4 regions of the Streptomyces sp. NPDC052042 genome follow, and region 4 is predicted to be linked to each of the others. Evidence: riboswitches for the same ligand, from Rfam matches in the RefSeq annotation. Region 4 holds a riboswitch; each other region holds the start of a gene.
What was found. A riboswitch is a leader RNA that binds a small molecule or an ion and turns the genes downstream of it on or off. The one in region 4 is predicted to bind cyclic di-AMP.
Positions count from the first base shown of each region.

Region 1: another riboswitch for cyclic di-AMP. It lies ahead of ACIHCL_RS16410 (transglycosylase family protein); the one in region 4 lies ahead of ACIHCL_RS29480 (peptidoglycan DD-metalloendopeptidase family protein).
Region 2: another riboswitch for cyclic di-AMP. It lies ahead of ACIHCL_RS11680 (M23 family metallopeptidase); the one in region 4 lies ahead of ACIHCL_RS29480 (peptidoglycan DD-metalloendopeptidase family protein).
Region 3: another riboswitch for cyclic di-AMP. It lies ahead of ACIHCL_RS19190 (M23 family metallopeptidase); the one in region 4 lies ahead of ACIHCL_RS29480 (peptidoglycan DD-metalloendopeptidase family protein).

Region 1 covers NZ_JBIUBU010000008.1:201,900-206,103, reverse strand. The annotation lists gene eno (phosphopyruvate hydratase) at 57-1,337, opposite strand; gene ACIHCL_RS16410 (transglycosylase family protein) at 1,776-2,531, opposite strand; cyclic di-AMP (ydaO/yuaA leader) riboswitch at 2,534-2,705, opposite strand; gene ACIHCL_RS16405 (transglycosylase family protein) at 3,008-4,039, opposite strand; gene ACIHCL_RS16400 (cytochrome P450) at 4,174-4,204, opposite strand, start outside.
Region 2 covers NZ_JBIUBU010000005.1:103,431-107,634, reverse strand. The annotation lists gene ACIHCL_RS11690 (GNAT family N-acetyltransferase) at 1-209, opposite strand, end outside; gene ACIHCL_RS11685 (HPr family phosphocarrier protein) at 384-665, shown strand; gene ACIHCL_RS11680 (M23 family metallopeptidase) at 1,093-1,890, opposite strand; cyclic di-AMP (ydaO/yuaA leader) riboswitch at 1,904-2,072, opposite strand; gene ACIHCL_RS11675 (M16 family metallopeptidase) at 2,377-3,759, opposite strand; gene ACIHCL_RS11670 (M16 family metallopeptidase) at 3,786-4,204, opposite strand, start outside.
Region 3 covers NZ_JBIUBU010000010.1:257,612-261,815, forward strand. The annotation lists gene ACIHCL_RS19185 (PP2C family protein-serine/threonine phosphatase) at 1-1,091, shown strand, start outside; cyclic di-AMP (ydaO/yuaA leader) riboswitch at 1,455-1,606, shown strand; gene ACIHCL_RS19190 (M23 family metallopeptidase) at 1,618-2,868, shown strand; gene ACIHCL_RS19195 (aldo/keto reductase) at 3,052-3,996, shown strand; gene ACIHCL_RS19200 (PrsW family intramembrane metalloprotease) at 4,159-4,204, opposite strand, start outside.
Region 4 covers NZ_JBIUBU010000023.1:101,008-105,211, reverse strand. The annotation lists gene ACIHCL_RS29490 (DUF6126 family protein) at 1-168, shown strand; gene ACIHCL_RS29485 (tyrosine-protein phosphatase) at 195-1,007, opposite strand; cyclic di-AMP (ydaO/yuaA leader) riboswitch at 1,906-2,060, shown strand; gene ACIHCL_RS29480 (peptidoglycan DD-metalloendopeptidase family protein) at 2,066-3,013, shown strand; gene ACIHCL_RS29475 (SGNH/GDSL hydrolase family protein) at 3,204-4,049, shown strand.

The sequences.
Region 1 (4,204 bases), on a different contig from region 4:
GGTGCCCCTGCGGACCGGGATCGTCCGTGGGGGTCGGAGGCCCGGGCCAGTGGAGTTCAGCCCTTGAAGCGGGGGAACGCCGAGCGGCCCGCGTACACCGCGGCGTCGTCGAGGATCTCCTCGATGCGCAGGAGCTGGTTGTACTTGGCGACACGGTCCGAGCGGGCCGGGGCGCCGGTCTTGATCTGGCCGCAGTTCACCGCGACGGCGAGGTCGGCGATGGTGACGTCCTCGGTCTCGCCGGAGCGGTGCGACATCATGCACTTGAAGCCGTTGCGCTGGGCGAGCTCGACGGCGTCCAGGGTCTCGGTCAGCGAGCCGATCTGGTTGACCTTGACGAGCAGGGCGTTGGCGGAGCCCTCCTCGATGCCACGGGCCAGGCGCTCCGGGTTGGTGACGAACAGGTCGTCGCCGACGATCTGCACCTTGGCACCGAGCTTGTCGGTGATGATCTTCCAGCCGTCCCAGTCGTCCTCGTACAGCGGGTCCTCGATGGAGACCAGCGGGTACGCGGAGACCAGCTCCTCGTAGTACTCGGTCATCTCGGCGGCCGAGCGGGACTTGCCCTCGAACTCGTACGTGCCGTCCTTGTAGAACTCGGAGGCGGCGACGTCGAGCGCGAGCGCGATGTCCTTGCCCGGGACGTAGCCGGCTTCCTTGATGGCCTCGATGATGAGGTCGAGGGCGGCGCGGTTCGACTCCAGGTTCGGCGCGAAGCCGCCCTCGTCGCCGAGACCGGTCGACAGGCCCTTGGTCTTCAGGACCTTCTTCAGCGTGTGGTAGATCTCGGCGCCCCAGCGCAGGGCCTCGGAGAAGGACTCCGCGCCGATCGGGGCGATCATGAACTCCTGGATGTCCACGTTGGAGTCGGCGTGCGACCCGCCGTTGAGGATGTTCATCATCGGGACCGGCAGCAGGTGCGCGTTCGGGCCGCCAAGGTAGCGGAACAGCGGCAGGTCCGACGCCTCGGAGGCGGCGTGCGCAACGGCCAGCGAGACGCCGAGGATGGCGTTGGCGCCGAGCGAGCCCTTGTTCTCGGTGGCGTCCAGGTCGAACATCGCCTGGTCGATCAGCCGCTGCTCGGTCGCGTCATAGCCGACGAGCTCCGGACCGATCTGCTCGATGACGGCGAGGACGGCCTTCTCGACGCCCTTGCCCTGGTAGCGGTTGGGGTCCCCGTCGCGAAGCTCGATGGCCTCGAAGGCGCCGGTGGAGGCACCGGACGGCACGGCGGCACGGCCCGTGCTGCCGTCGTCGAGGCCGACTTCGACCTCGACCGTGGGGTTCCCCCGGGAGTCAAGGATTTCCCGGGCTACGACGACGTCGATGGACGGCACGAGGCATCTCCTTCTGGGATATGACACTGGTTCTGCAGGGTCACTTTGGCCTTGCGACAAGAGCCTAACCGGCCCCGCCCGCTCAGCCCGACGACCGCCCGCCTCCTGGGACGAAAAAGAACCCAAGGGAGAACGATCCCGGGCAAATGGCCAGAAGATTACGGATCAGTAACTACAACAGTTGAACGGGCGGCCCCGCAGGGGGGGCGACCGGGGGCGCGGAGCCGTGGTGACGGACCGCCTGAACGGGGCGCGGCGCCCGGAGGTGACGGACCGCCCGGACCTCACCCGCGGAGCACCGTGCGCGTCGCACGCCATGCGCGCCGAACGGAGAACCCCGGCCCGGCGCGCACGGGGAACGCGCGCCGGGCCGGGGGGTCCTGGGGCACCGGAGCGTCCGGGGACGCCCGGGAGGTGAGGAGAGGAGAGGGTGCCGGACTACTTCGTCAGGTGGAGCTGCTGACCCGGGTAGATCAGGTCGGCGTTCTCGACGATGTCCTTGTTCAGCTCGAACAGCCGCTGCCAGCCACCCTTGACGCCGTGCTCGGCGGCGATCTTGCTGAGCGTGTCGCCGGAGACGACCTTGTACTCGCCGTCGCCCTTCTTGACCTTCTTGCCGGTCGGGGTGGTGACGGTCTTCTTCGCGCCGGTCTGCGGGGCGGCGGGACGCTCGGAGCGGGAGGCGGGGGCCTGGCCGCGCTCGACCTGCTGCTGGGCCTGCTGGGTCGGCTGGGTCTGCTGCTTGGGGGCGGTCTGGGTGTTCTGCTTCTTGACGGTGCCGGAGCTCTTCGAGGAGGTGTCGACACCCGGCTTGACGCCGTCGTTGCGCAGGTTGCCGGCGCCGGCGCAGCCCCAGGCACCCGGGCCCTGCATGGCGAGGAGCCGCTCGGCGGTGGCGATCTGCTGGGACTTGGTGGCCAGGTCGGCGCGGGGCGCGTACTTCAGGCCACCGGCAGCGGCCCAGCTGGACTGCGAGAACTGCAGGCCGCCGTAGTAGCCGTTACCGGTGTTGATGGACCAGTTGCCACCCGACTCGCACTGGGCGACGGCGTCCCAGGTGGCCACGGAGGCGGCGGAGGCGTCGGCCGCACCCATCAGCGGGACGACGACGGCGGAGCCGGTGACGCCGGCGAGCGTGGCGACACGGACGACCTTGGACGGGCGACGGTGCTTGCCCTTGCCGGAAAACAGCATGGAAGTCTCCTCACCGACGCCTACGAGGTGAGCTGTCGGGTTCGGGCCTAGTGAGTTGCCCGGTCGCACGTCCTAGCACGCGACTTCACCCCAAGCCGGTCCTGACGCGTCTTCCGACGGTCGGGGCCGACGCCTACCTGGGTCCCCCGCTCCTGCCTACGGCGCTTGAACGCGTCTGTTCCCTCCGACCGACGGCAGGATTCGGCGTGACGGTCGACGGGGCCCGCGGTGCGAGCGGTTCTGACCGTAAACACATATAAGCCTCATATTCAAAGATAGACACATCGGACAATCATCTCTTACTTGCATCTGAGGAACCGTCGTTTTCGCAGGTGGGGAGCGCTACGGAAGGACCCTCTGAGCCCGACGCGCCAATTGACGCAAAGAGACCCATGTCTCACTTACGCACAAGCGGACACAGGTCTCCGAAGCGCCCCGGTTCTTGAGGCCCCATCAGCCGGTCACCGAACCGGGCCTCAGTCGGCCTTCACATCGACCTCAAGGCTCTGACCAGGGAGGATGAGGTCCGGATCGGAGCCCAGGACCTCCTTGTTGGCCTCATAGAGCGCGGGCCAGCCACCGGGGACGTCCTCCGCCTCGGCAATCGCCCAGAGATTGTCACCGGGACGGACGGTGTACGTGTCATCCGCGACCGGGGAGCCCGCCCCGCGCCCGCCCTCACCACCGCGCGAGGCATGGCGGCCCGACTCGCGGCCGACGCCGTCACCGGCCTCCTGCTCCTCGGCGGCCGGTGCGCCACGGTGCTTGCCACCCACGCCTCCGGACATCCCGGATCCTCCGGTCGCCTCGGACTTTTCTGACGGTCCGGAAGAAACACCCGAATCGCCCATATCCCTAGACCCGGATGAACGATGCGCACCGGAAGAAGAACTGGACGCGCCCGCGCCGGACTCGGTGGCCGATTCGGTGGGCGAGGGCTTCGCGGCCGGCTTCCCGGCGCCACGGGAAGGCGTGGCGTGCCCGCCGGACGGGGACTCCCGCCCCTCGTCGCCCGACTGCGCGTCCTCCGCCGAACCGGTGCCGCCCCTCGCCCCCGCGCCCTTCTTCGCGCCGGCGCCCTCGGCGGGGCCGCCGGAGGGCGTCGCCCCCGGGTCGACGCCCGGCAGGGACCCGTCCGTCGCGAGACCGGACAGGGGGGCACAGCTCGGCCACGCCTGCGGACCCCGGTCGCCGAGGATCTTCTCGGCCACGGCGATCTGCTGGGCGCGGCTGGCGAGGTCGGCGCGCGGGGCGTACTCCTCACCGCCGTACGCCTTCCAGATCTCCGGGGTGAGCTGAAGACCGCCGTAGGAGCCGTTCCCGAAGTCGGCGCTCCAGGTGCCGCCGCTCTCACACTCGGCGACCCGGTCCCATGTCGCGGCATCGGCCGCCTGCGCGGCGCCCGCGCCGAGCAGCGGGATGGCGAGGGCGGATCCGGTCACGCCCGCCGCGACGACGATGGCGGGTGCCTGGCGAGGACGACGGTGTCTGCCGTTCGCGGAGCCCATGAGATTGCCTTCCGTGTGACGGACGAGTTCTGACGAGCGACCGGTGGGTCGAACGGTGAACCTAACCGGACTCGAACGCGTGTCACAAGTCGATGCAGCACGTATCACGCGCACATCACATTCTTGACGGACCGTCAGAACAAGCTGGGGCTGGGCCGGGGCTCG
Region 2 (4,204 bases), on a different contig from region 4:
ACGTCCCTGGCGGACAGGCGCGGGTACGGCGCGAAGAAGCGGTAGTACTTCGACTCGTCGGAGACCTGCTCGTAGAAGCTGACCAGCCGTTCGGCGTCGTCCGTGGTGATGGGCCGGATGCGCGCGGTGCCTCCGTCGCGGAGGACCACATCCGCTTCCCAGTGGTCGGGGTAGGCGTGGGGCGGACTCTGCTCCGGCGAGGACTGCATGGGCACAGACTACGGCTCGTCCACCACTCGCGTAGCTCCCGGGACCAAGGCAGTCTAAGGGGGGCCGAACGGCATTGCGGCACTGCTCCCGGGTGCGGCGCGGGTCGGCCGGAGCACCGCGCACCACCATGAGAGAATGGTCTAGACAACTAGTGAATCATGAAGGGCAGAACCATGGCTGAGCGCCGCGTCAACGTCGGCTGGGCCGAGGGCCTGCACGCCCGCCCCGCTTCCATATTCGTCCGTGCCGCCACGGCTTCCGGCATTCCCCTGACGGTCTCGAAGGCCGACGGGACTCCGGTGAACGCCGCCTCCATGCTCGCGGTGCTCGGTCTCGGCGCGCGAGGAGGCGAGGAGATCGTGCTGGCGTCCGAGGCGGACGGCGCCGAGATCGCCCTGGACCGCCTGGCGAGGCTGGTCGCCGAGGGCCTCGACGAACTCCCGGAGACCGTCTGACCCACGTCCGGCTTTCGGGCCCGCGTCCGGCCTTCCGGGAATCCCCGGAGGGCCGATTGCCGTAGCGACCGCCCCTGGGGCCGAACCCGCGAAGGAGCCGCGGTACCGCCGACCGGTACCGCGGCTCCTCACGTCTCCCGGTCGGGGCCGGCCCGCTTCCCGTGGCACGCGGTCGCCCCGAGCGAGGTCGCCCCGACCCCGCTCCGCAGTCCTCTCGCGATGCGCCGCGCCGGGGGCCTCGTCCTGAAGCGCTGCGGCGCGGCCGTATTCCGATGGTGGGGGAACGGGGTGAACGCTCTGCGGCCACCGCCCTTTTTCGGCCGCGGCAGGGGCGGTCCATGGGCGGGGAGAGCCGGAAGCGCCGAAGGCCCCGGCATGCCGGGGCCTTCGAAGAGCGGTTCGCGAGCGGCTCGCCGGGCGCCGTCGGTCAGACGGAGACGCCGTGGGCCCGCAGATACGCGACGGGGTCCATGTCGGATCCGTAGTGCGGGGCGGTCCGGGCCTCGAAGTGGAGGTGCGGTCCGGTGGAGTTGCCGGTCGAGCCGGAGAGTCCGATCCGCTGGCCCGCCCCGACGCTCTGGCCGACCCGGACGCCGATCGACGAGAGGTGCCCGTACTGGGTGTACGTGCCGTCCGTCATCCGCAGGACGATGTTGTTGCCGTACGCACCGCCCCAGCCCGCCTCGACGACCGTGCCGGCTCCGACGGCGACGACGGGACTCCCGGACGCCGCGTGGAAGTCGATGCCCGAGTGGTGGCCCGAGGACCAGAGCGAACCGCTGGATTTGTATCCGGTGGTGACGTAGGAGCCGGCGACCGGGAGCTGGAAGAGGCCCAGACGGGCGCGCTCGGCGGAGCGGGCAGCACGCATGCTCTCGGCCCGTGCCTCGGCGGCGCGCTTCGCCTCGGCCCTGGCCTGGGCGCGCTTCTCGGCCTCGGCCTTCCGCTGGGCCGCCGCCTTCGCCTCGGCGACGACGTCGGCCCGGTGCTGCTGCGCGTCGGCCTGGGCGTCGATCCGGTCGGCGATGACGTCCTGGATGGCGATGACCTGGTTCAGTCCGGTGTCGCCGACGGCGGAGGGCTCGGTGTCCGCCGCGAGGGCCGGGGAGGCGAGCCCTCCGACGACGCCGGTGGTGGCCAGCGCCGCGACGCCAGCGACCTTGGCGCCGCCGCGCGTCAGCCGGCCGGGGGCTCGGTGCTTCCCGGTGGAACGGGTGAACGCCATGAAGTGGCTGGTCCTTTCCTTCCTTCTCGCCTACCGGGTTAGCTGACGGGTTCGGAGCAAGGAAGGTCTCCTACGGACGCCCCGGCCTCATCGTGGTCCAGGCTTCCGATTCACCCCAGGGACTGCATGGGTCCCCGGCTCCCCTGGGCTCACGCCCGGTGGGGACTCGGCGATGGCCGTCCGGTGCGTCGCGGTCGCGACGTACGGGTGGCGGACAGCCCGGTCGACGCTAAGCGCGGGCCTGTTCGTTCACCAAACGGACAAGCCGTTCTGTAGCGCATCCCACAGGGTGCGCCGGAACCGCGGCCGCTGGAAAGGAAGACCCCCGTGAGACATCGCTCACAGGGGTCTTCCTCGTCCTCGCGCCCGGCCGCAGGCCGGTGGGCCGGTGCCGAGGGCAGGTGAACCGCCAGTCCCGGAGGGGCCAGTGCCGAGGGGACCGCTCCGGAGGAGCTGGTCGGCCCCGGATCCGTGACGGCGCGTCCGTCAGCCGGCGACCACCGACACCTCGCCGATACCCAGGGCCCGTACCGGCTCCTCGATCCGGGAGGCATCGCCGACGAGAACCGTCACCAGCCGGTCGACGGGAAAGGCGCTGACCGCGGCCGCGGTCGCCTCGACCGTTCCGGTCTCCGCGAGCCGGGCGTACAGATGGGCCTGGTAGTCGTCCGGAAGGCGCTGCTCGACCTGGTCGGCGAGGGTGCCCGCGACGGACGCCGCCATCTCGAACTTCAGCGGCGCGACGCCCACGAGGTTCTGCACCGCCGTCTCGCGCTCCTCGTCGGTGAGTCCCTCGGCCGCCAGCGTCCGCAGGACCGTCCACAGGTCCTCCAGGGCCGGTCCGGTCGACTCGGTGTCCACCGAACCGCTGATGGCGAGCATCGCGGCACCGGTCGCCCCCGTGACCGAGTCCGGGGCCGAGGACCGCAGCACCTGGGCGAAGGCCCGGACGCCGTAGGTGTAGCCCTTCTCCTCGCGCAGCACCCGGTCCAGCCGTGAGGTGAGCGTGCCGCCCAGGCAGTACGTGCCGAGCACCTGGGCGGGCCACACGCTGTCGTGGCGGTCGGGCCCGATGCGGCCGATCAGGAGCTGCGTCTGCACCGCGCCCGGGCGGTCCACGATGACCACGCGGCCGGTGTCGTCGGCGGTGATCGGCGGTGCGGGGCGCGGCTCGGCCGTGTCGCCCGACCAGTCGCCGAGCGTGTCGGCGAGCAGGGCCTCCAGGTCGATGCCGGTCAGATCGCCGACGACCACGGCGGTCGCCGCGGACGGCCGGACATGGGCGTCGAAAAAGGCGCGCACCGCCGGCGCGTCGATCCGGCCCACGGTCTCCTCGGTCCCCTGGCGCGGACGCGACATCCGGGACGTGGCCGGGAAGAGCTCCTTGGAGAGCTGCTTGGCAGCGCGCCGGGCCGGGTTGGCCTGCTCGTGCGGGATCTCGTCGAGCCGGTTGCGCACGAGCCGCTCGATCTCGCTGTCGGCGAAGGCGGGGGCCCGCAGCGCCTCGGCGACCAGCCCGAGCGCCTTGGCCAGCCGGGAGGCCGGGACCTCCAGGGAGACCCGCACGCCGGAGTGGTCGGCGTGCGCGTCGAGCGTGGCGCCGCAGCGCTCCAGTTCGGCCGCGAACTCCTCGGCGGTGTGCTTGTCGGTGCCCTCGGACAGGGCCCGCGCCATGATCGTGGCCACCCCGTCCAGGCCCTCCGGCTCGGCGTCCAGCGGGGCTTCGAGGACGATCTCGACCGCCACCACCTGCTGGCCTGGGCGGTGGCAGCGCAGCACCGTGAGGCCGTTGGACAGCGAGCCGCGCTCCGGCGCGGGGAAGGCCCAGGGGCGGGCGACACCGGGGGCGGGCTGGGGGTGGAACTGCATCGAAACTCCAGTCGCGGCGGCGTCGGTCACTTGTCCGCTCCTTCGTGCGCGTCGGTGTCGTCGGCGTCGGTCTCATCGGCGGCCTCGGCCGGTTCGACCGGTTCGTAGACCAGCACCGCCCGGTTGTCGGGACGCAGCCGTGCCTCGGCGACCGCCTGGACCTCCTTCGCCGTGATGTCGAGGACCCGCTGCACCGCGGTCAGGGCGAGCTGCGGGTCGCCGAACAGCACGGCGTACCGGCAGAGTTCGTCGGCGCGGCCCGCGACGGTACCGAGCCGGTCCAGCCACTCGCGCTCCAACTGGGCCTGGGCGCGCTCCATTTCCTCGGGCGTCGGACCCTCGGCGGCGAAGCGGGCCAGCTCCTCGTCGACCGCCGCCTCGATCTGCGGCACCTCGACGCCGCCGGAGGTCTTGACGTCCAGCCAGCCGAGCGAGGGGGCACCCG
Region 3 (4,204 bases), on a different contig from region 4:
TGCCGATCCTGATGATCATCGGGGGGCTGCTGTTCGATCTGTTCACCCCGTCGGTCTTCACCGCCATTCCGCTGTTCGTGGCGGCGCCGCTGATCGCCGCGCCGTTCTTCTCGCTGTCCACCACCGTGCTCACCGGCATCGCCTCGATGCTGGCCGTCATCGCGCTCCGGCTGGCATCCGACTCGCTGCCGGCGGCTGTTCCACTGATCGAGCTGCTCACCCTGGCGACCGTCTCGGTGCTCGCGGTGGTGATCAACCGGGTGGTGTGGCGGAGCAACGAGCAGTTGGCCTCCGCCCGTGTCATCGCGGAGCGGGCCATGCGGGCGGTGCTGCCGAAGCCCTCCGACCGGATCGGTGGGCTGCATGTGGCGGCACGGTACGAGGCGGCGCAGGCCGACGAGTTCGTCGGCGGCGACCTGTACGCAGTGACGGACACCCCGTACGGAGTCCGGCTGGTGGTCGGCGATGTGCGGGGCAAGGGGCTCGACGCCGTGGAGACGGTGGCGGTGGTCATCGGGGCCTTCCGGGAGGCGGCCGAACAGGAACGCTCGCTGGAGGGCGTGGCGCGGCGCCTGGAGCGCGCGCTGGTGCGGGAGTGGGGCACCCGCCGGGGCGGTCCCGACGCCGTCGAGGGCTTCACCACCGCCGTGCTGGCCGAGATCCCGGCCGGCCTGTGCCAGGTGCGGATCGTCAACCGCGGCCACCCCGAGCCGATCCTGCTGTACCCGGACGGGAGGCTGGACGTACTGGAGCCCTCGATGCCCGCGCTGCCGCTCGGGATGGACCTGGGCGCGTGGCCCGACCGGGCGGACGCGTGGGAGCTGCCGCCGGGGGCGACGCTGCTGCTCTACACCGACGGCCTCTCCGAGGCGCGGAACGCGGACGGGGTCTTCTACGATCCGGCGGCCCGGCTGCGCGGGCGGATCTTTCCCGGGCCGGAGGAACTGCTGTCCGCGTTGACCGACGACGTACGGCGGCACACGGGGGGCGAGACGACCGACGATCTGGCCCTGCTCGCGGTCGTACGCCCCGCGGAAGGGCAGCCGGAGCGGCGCAGGACCGTCCGGATCGTGGGGCCGGACCCGATGTGACGGTCGGTCCGGCTGGTTCGGGCGGTCGGCGGGGTGCGAAGGGCGGAGGGCTCGGGGGCCGGGGCGGCCAGTCGGAGGGGGATCGGGCGGGCAGCGGTGTTCCGGAGGGGCGGGGAGTCGGCAGGGCCGGGCCTGCAACCGTCTGTAATCGAAAGGCGTCGCTCCGCATAACAATTGACGCAACGTCAGAAAATAGATAACGGTTGAGGCACGATCAACTCGTCTGATTACGCCCCGAGATGTCCATTAAAGTCCAGGCCGTGGGCGTGAACGATCGGTGGGAGCGGCTTGGAATCAGGGGCGGGTGTCTATTAACGTTCGATAACGCAGCGCGGTCGTCCCAGCCGTCGTCAGAGGCGGCACCGTGCGCGAGCGCCGAATTCCGCAAGGGAACCGGGGAACCAACACCCTGGGGTGAATCGGACATCCGGGTCTCGTGAGAGACGCGGAGCCCGTAGGAGACCTTCCTGCTCCGAACCCGTCAGCTAACCCGGTAGGCGAGAAGGAAGGAAAGGAGTGCGCCCCCGTGGCGTCCAACAAGCCTGCCCCCGAGGCCCCCACCCGGCTCGACTCCGCGTTCGGTGCCGACTTCGGCCCCGGTTACGGCGCGGGCCCCGGCTACGGCTCCGGTGCCGCCTACGGCTCCGACCACGGAACGATCGGCATGGCGGCGGTGCCCGGTGCCGGTCTCGGCGCCGTGGACCAGGGAGGCGAACCGGACGTGGCCGCCACCGCGGCCTTCTCCGGCGTCGACTTCCGCGTCGACGGCGACTCCGGTTCCGAGCGTGGCTGGGAGGAGTGGAACCCCACCGAGGAGTCCGTCCGCCCGGTGCGCGGCAGGCACCGCGTCACCAAGCAGCGCAGCGGACTCGCCCGCAGCTCCGCGGTACTCGGGGTCGGCGTCATCGCGGCGGTCGGTGCGGGCGGCATGGCCACCGCACAGGGCAAGCCGCCGGTCTCCATCTCCCTTCCCGACGCCATCACGGACAAACTGCCCGACGCCAAGTCCCTTCCCGGCGTGGGCTCCCTTCTCTCCGACGACTCCGAGAACGACGGAGCCGAGGCCGACACCGCCCCGCTCACCACCGCCGGTATCACCACCGCGGAGGCCGAGCAGGGCACGACCGACGCGGGCGAGGCGCTCCGCGCCCGTATCCTCCAGCAGGCCGAGCAGCAGCAGGCCGCCGCCGACGCCGAGGCCAGGGAGGCCCAGGAGAGGGCCGCCGCGGAAAAGGCCGCCGCCGAGGCCAAGAAGCAGCAGGACGTCGCCGAGGCCAAGGCCGCCGCCGAGAAGAAGAAGGCGGAGGAGGCCAGGAAGAAGGCCGAGGAGGAGGCCAGGAAGAAGGCCGAGGCCCTGCGGCTCGCCAAGCTCGCCGCCAGCTACGCCATCCCGACCAGCTCGTACACGATCACCTCGACATACGGGCAGGCCGGCACGATGTGGGCCTCCGGTCACCACACCGGCCTCGACTTCGCGGCGCCGACGGGCACCCCGGTCAAGGCCGTTCACGGAGGCACCATCACGTCGGCGGGCTGGTCCGGTTCGTACGGCTACCGCACGGTGCTGGAGCTGGAGGACGGCACGGAGGTGTGGTACTGCCACCAGTCCTCGATCGGTGTGGGCATCGGTCAGAAGGTCTCCACCGGGGAGACCATCGGCCGGGTCGGCGCGACCGGCAATGTGACGGGCCCGCACCTCCACCTGGAGGTCCACACCGCGGACGGCACGGGCGTGGACCCGATGTCCTGGCTGCGGGGCAAGGGCCTCAACATCTGAGCACGTCTCCGGGCCCGTTCGGGTCCTTGTGCGACCTGAGCGGATACGCGGTCCCCGTACCCCGAGACGTCGTGCGGTCCTGGCGACCCCAGCCGTCCGGCCGTCCGGGGGACCGTCCATCGGCCGTCCCCCGGGCGGCCGATGGACGGAATACCCGATCGACGGGAACACGTTGATCCACGCATGACTTCTCTTCGCAAGCTGGGCTCTTCCGATCTGCACGTCTTCCCGCTCGCCCTCGGCGGCAATGTCTTCGGCTGGACGGCCGCCGAGGCGCAGTCGTTCGCCGTGCTGGACGCCTACACGGCGGTGGGCGGCAACTTCATCGACACCGCCGACGCCTACTCCGCCTGGGTGCCGGGCAACGAGGGCGGCGAGTCGGAGACCGTCATCGGCAAGTGGCTCGCGGCACGCCCCGACCGCTCCGATGTCCTCATCGCCACCAAGGTCGGCTCCCACCCCTCTTACAAGGGGCTCTCCGCCGCCACCATCAAGGCGGCGGCGGACGAGTCGCTGCGCAGGCTCGGCAGGGACCACATCGACCTCTACTACACGCACTTCGACGACGAGTCCGTTCCGGTCGAGGAGATCATCACCGCCCTCGACGGGCTGGTGAAGGCCGGCAAGGTGCGGGAGATCGCCGCGTCCAACATCAGCCCCGAACGGCTCCAGGCGTCCGTGGACTTCTCGGAGCGCGAGGGGCTGGCCCGTTACGTCGCCCTCCAGCCGCACTACAACCTGGTCTCCCGCGACACGTATGAGGGCGCGCTCCAGGACACGGCCGCCCGGGCCGGGCTCGCCGCCGTCCCGTACTACGCCCTGGCCTCCGGTTTCCTGACCGGCAAGTACCGCGCGGGGGCCCAGGTGGAGAGCGTGCGTGCGGGCAGCGCGGCGAAGTACCTGGAGTCGGAGCGGGGGCGTAAGGTCCTCGCCGCACTCGACCGTGTCGCGCAGGCCCATGACGCGCAGGTCGCGACCGTGGCGTTGGCCTGGCTCGCGTCCCGGCCGACCGTCGTCGCGCCGATCGCCTCGGCCCGTACGGTCGAGCAGCTGCCCGCCCTGACGGCCGTCGCCGACCTCCGGCTGACCGAGAAGGAACTGGCCGACCTCACCGAGGCGTCCGCCTGACCGTTCGCCCGGCCGTCCGGTGGGCCTGACGGGCGGATCCCGGCCCTCGGCCGCACTCCGCCCGCGGCCCCGTTCCCGTCCGTGGCCGACCCCGCCGCGCGGGCGTCGTCGGCGCACTACCCGTGAACGCCCCGGGGCCCCGGGGCGTTCACACGTCTTCGGCTATCGGTACGGGTTGTGGCCGCCATACGCCTGATGCGGGGGCGGG
Region 4 (4,204 bases):
ATGTCCGATTCAGAGAACTTCGACCCGCTGGGGTCGAGCAAGAAGTACGAAGCCCAGGAACGGAAGTTCCCGCGCGGCGTCGTGATCCGGCTGATCGCCTACCTCATCGCCGGACACGTCGTCGCGGCCTTCCTCTACATCCTCTTCGCGGTGGCCGCCAAAGGCTGACCACCGCGACCGCCGGGCGGCTGCTGTCAGACCGTCTCGATCAGCCGGTCGCGCAGCCGCTCACGGGTTTCCGGGGACAGCCGCAGGCCCTCCGCCAGATAGCGCTCGGTGTCGCCCCAGGTCTCCTCGATGGAGGCGAACGCCGCGGCGAGGTAGTCGCGGTGGGCGCCGAAGAGCGGATTGAGCAGTTCCAGCACCTCGGCCGACATGCCGTCCGCAGAGGTGTCGCTGCGGCGGATCCGGTAGCGGCGGTGCGCCTGATCGGACTTCAGGTAGTCGGCCTCGATGGCGTCGCGCTCGACACCGACCGCGAGCAGGGACACGGCCATCGACAGACCGGCCCGGTCCTTGCCCGCCGCGCAGTGCATCAGCGCCGGAACACTGTCCTCGGCCAGCGCGTGCAGCACCCGGCTGTGCTCCGCGGTGCGCTCCAGGACGATCTCGCGGTACGAGGCGATCATCCGGTTCGCCCCCTTCCCATCGGCCAGGAGCGAGCGCAGCTGCTCCAGGTCGCCTTCGCGGACCATCCGCCAGAACCCCGCGCCGTCCGCCGGGTCTGAGAGCGGGATGTTGAGGTTCCGTACGCCCGGCAGCTCCACGTCGTGGCCGTCGAGCCGAAGGTCGGCCGCGTTGCGGAAGTCGAAGATCGTATGCAGCCCCAGGTCGGTGAGGAAGGCGGCGTCCTCGGGGGTGGCGTGCGCGAGATGACCACTGCGGAAGAGTGTTCCGTACCGCACCCGCCTGCCGTCCGCGGTGGGCAGTCCGCCCACGTCACGGAAGTTGCGGACACCCGTCAGCTCGGGTTCCGTCGACGGGATCTGCGGCAACTGCTGCGTCACACTGACTCCTGGGCGTCCGGCCGTCGGCGGGAGTCGCCGACAAGGCCACTTCCGCGACGATACGACATCGGTTCCTCAGGCAATCATCTCGTCCGCCCCGCTGTCGATACCCGTGTCGATCCGCCCGTCCCCGAGGGAAGTCGGTCGTGGTCAACGGCCCGTGGCGGACGGCGGGCGGTCCGGGTGACCCTGGCGGAGCCCGGGCCCCGGACCGGCCTCGGGGCCGGGCTCGAACCCTTCTCGCTCCTGCTGCGTCCGGGGGCTTCCACGCGGCCTGAAGCCCGCTGACCGATGAAGGGCATGGGACAGCCCTTCGGTACGTGGCCCCCGCCGGAAGGACGGGAAATGGCCGAAGCGGTTTTGATCTCTTGTCACGCGCACTTCTGATCATTTATCGAGCCGGCTCGCGAGGGGGCGCGATTTCCCGAGGTGCTGCGGCCGGATTCCATTGTCAACTGATGCGCGGTCAGTGCATGGGGGTGTCCGGGATTATCTTCTGGATCACCGGAATTGCCGATCTTCGTGCCTGCCGGGACATGGGCGGCGGGATTTCTGTCACATCGTCGCGGGTGCGGGAGGCCGGGGCTCCGACGCGCATGGTGCCCACTCGATGTCCGTATTGAGGCTATTTATTGATGTATATCCGTTTTGGTTTCCCAGGCTGATCACCGCTCGTGAGCGGAATCATATCCGTGACCGTGCGTGCCGATCGGCCGTTCGGGCATTCCTTGCGCGGCGCAGGAATTCAGGATCCCGGATCCACGGAGTGTGACGGGAATTCGGTTCTGAATTCCCGGTCCCGGATTCCTTCCGGGAGTCAGTGGCTTGTTCTCGCCGTCCGGCTCGCTTACGGTCACCGTCAAATCCGGACGGACCGCCTAATCCTGCCGCCGCCCGGATATCGCATCCACTCGACGCGTGGCAGGAGCGGGGGAACCAGGTAGGCCGCCGACCGGTGAAATCCGGTCGGCTCGGGGTGAAGTCGCGCTCGCCGCGGCCGGGCATCTCCAGCCCGAACCCGACAGCTCACCTCGTAGGCGCCGGAGAGGAAGCGCATCATGCCCATCCCGGGTAAGCACCGCCGTACCAAGTCCAGCGTGATCGCCCGCGGCGTCGCCGCCGTGAGCGCCGGTGGCGCCATCATCGCCCTGCCGCTGCTCGGCGCCACCGGCGCCCACGCCGCGCCGCAGACCGCCCCGGCCTCCGCCGCGCACACCGTCCCGGTCCAGCGGGCCGCGCAGGAGCCGGCCGCCGCCACGACGTACTCCGTCGTCCCCGGCGACTATCTGTCGAAGATCGCCGCCGAGCACGGGATCGAGGGCGGCTGGCAGAAGCTCTACCAGGACAACCGCGAGGCCATCGGTGCCGACCCGGACCTGATCCGCCCGGGCACCGAGCTGACGCTCGGCTCCCAGGCGTCCGGCCACGCCGCGTCCGCCGGTGCGGGCGCGGGCTCCGCCCTTCCGTCGAAGGTGCTCTCGGTGCCGTCGACGGTCCAGAAGTCCGCTCCGGCCAAGCCCGCTCCGGCCAAGCCCGCGCCGGCGCAGCCGCAGGCGGCCACGAAGGCGAAGACCTCCGCCCCGGCCGCCGCGAGCACCGGCTCCGGTTATGTCCACCCGGTTCCCGGCAACCACACCACCGGATACCGGGCCTCCGGATCCAACTGGTCCAGCGGCAGCCACAGCGGCATCGACTTCCCCGTCTTCACCGGCACCAGCGTGAAGTCCATCGCCTCCGGCACCGTCGTCACCGCCGGCTGGGGCGGTGCGTACGGCAACCAGGTCGTCGTCAAGCACGCCGACGGCCGCTACTCGCAGTACGGGCACCTGTCCTCGATCTCCGTTTCGGCGGGCCAGTCCGTGGGCGCAGGCCAGCAGATCGGCCTCTCCGGTTCCACCGGCAACTCCACCGGACCGCACCTGCACTTCGAGGTCCGCACCGGCCCGGCGTACGGTTCCGACATCGACCCGGTCGCCTACCTCGCCGCGCACGGCATCTACGTCTGAGCCGAACGCTCCGACGGACGGCAGAGGCCCGATCCGGTCCCGACGAGGGGGTGGCGCGTCACGACGACGCGCCACCCCCTCGTGGCGCCTATTCCCCCCTCGGAGTCCTGACCGGGTGGTCTATCTCACCATCCGTCAACCCCTTATTACGGTCGCGTAGGTCACATTCGACGGTGCAGGATAGACGCTTGTGGCAGACGATTCGAGAAAATTCCAACGTGGCGTCATCAATCGGAAGGGCCTCATCGGGTCGTACGCGGCGATCGGCGACAGCTTCACCGAAGGTGTCGGCGACCCCGGACCGGACGGTACCTACATCGGCTGGGCGGACCGTTTCGCGGTGCTTCTCGCGGACCGGCTTCCGGACCCCGGCGAGCGGACGAACGCCGACGGCCCCACGCACGCGGACTTCCGGTACGCCAATCTCGCCGTACGCGGACGCCTCCTCGACCAGATCGTCGAGGAACAGGTCCCCCGCGCCAAGGAACTGGCCCCCGACCTGGTGAGCTTCTGTGCCGGCGGCAACGACATCATCAGGCCCGGCACCGACCCGGACGACGTGGCCGAGCGTTTCGAGCGCGCGGTCGCCGAACTGACCGAAGCGGTCGGCACCGTCATGATCACCACCGGATTCGACACCCGGGGCGTTCCCGTGCTGCGGCACCTGCGCGGCAAGGTCGCCACGTACTCCGCCCATGTGCGGGCCATCGCCGACCGCTACGGCTGCCCCGTCCTCGACCTGTGGTCGCTGAGGTCCGTCCAGGACCGGCGGGCCTGGGACGACGACCGGCTCCACCTGTCGCCCGAGGGGCACACCAGGGTCGCGCTGCGCGCCGCCCAGGTCCTCGGGATCGACGTGCCGGCCGACCCCGACCAGCCGTGGCCCGCGCAGGCCCCGCGCGGCACGCTCGAAGTCCGTCGCGACGACATCCACTGGGCGCGCGAGCACCTGGTGCCCTGGATCGGCCGACGGCTGCGCGGTGAGTCCTCGGGCGACCACGTCGTGGCGAAGCGGCCGGATCTCCTGCCGCTCTGAGGACCGTTCCCGCAGCGGCGGCGCCCGTCAGGGGAGGGACGGGCTCCGTCGTCGCACGTCCCCGTCCGGCCGCCCCTCGTGCGCCGTGTCGGGGCGGTCGTGTCCGAATATCGGGCGCTCTTTACCCCCGTCCTCCCTTACGGGAGTAAATCGCG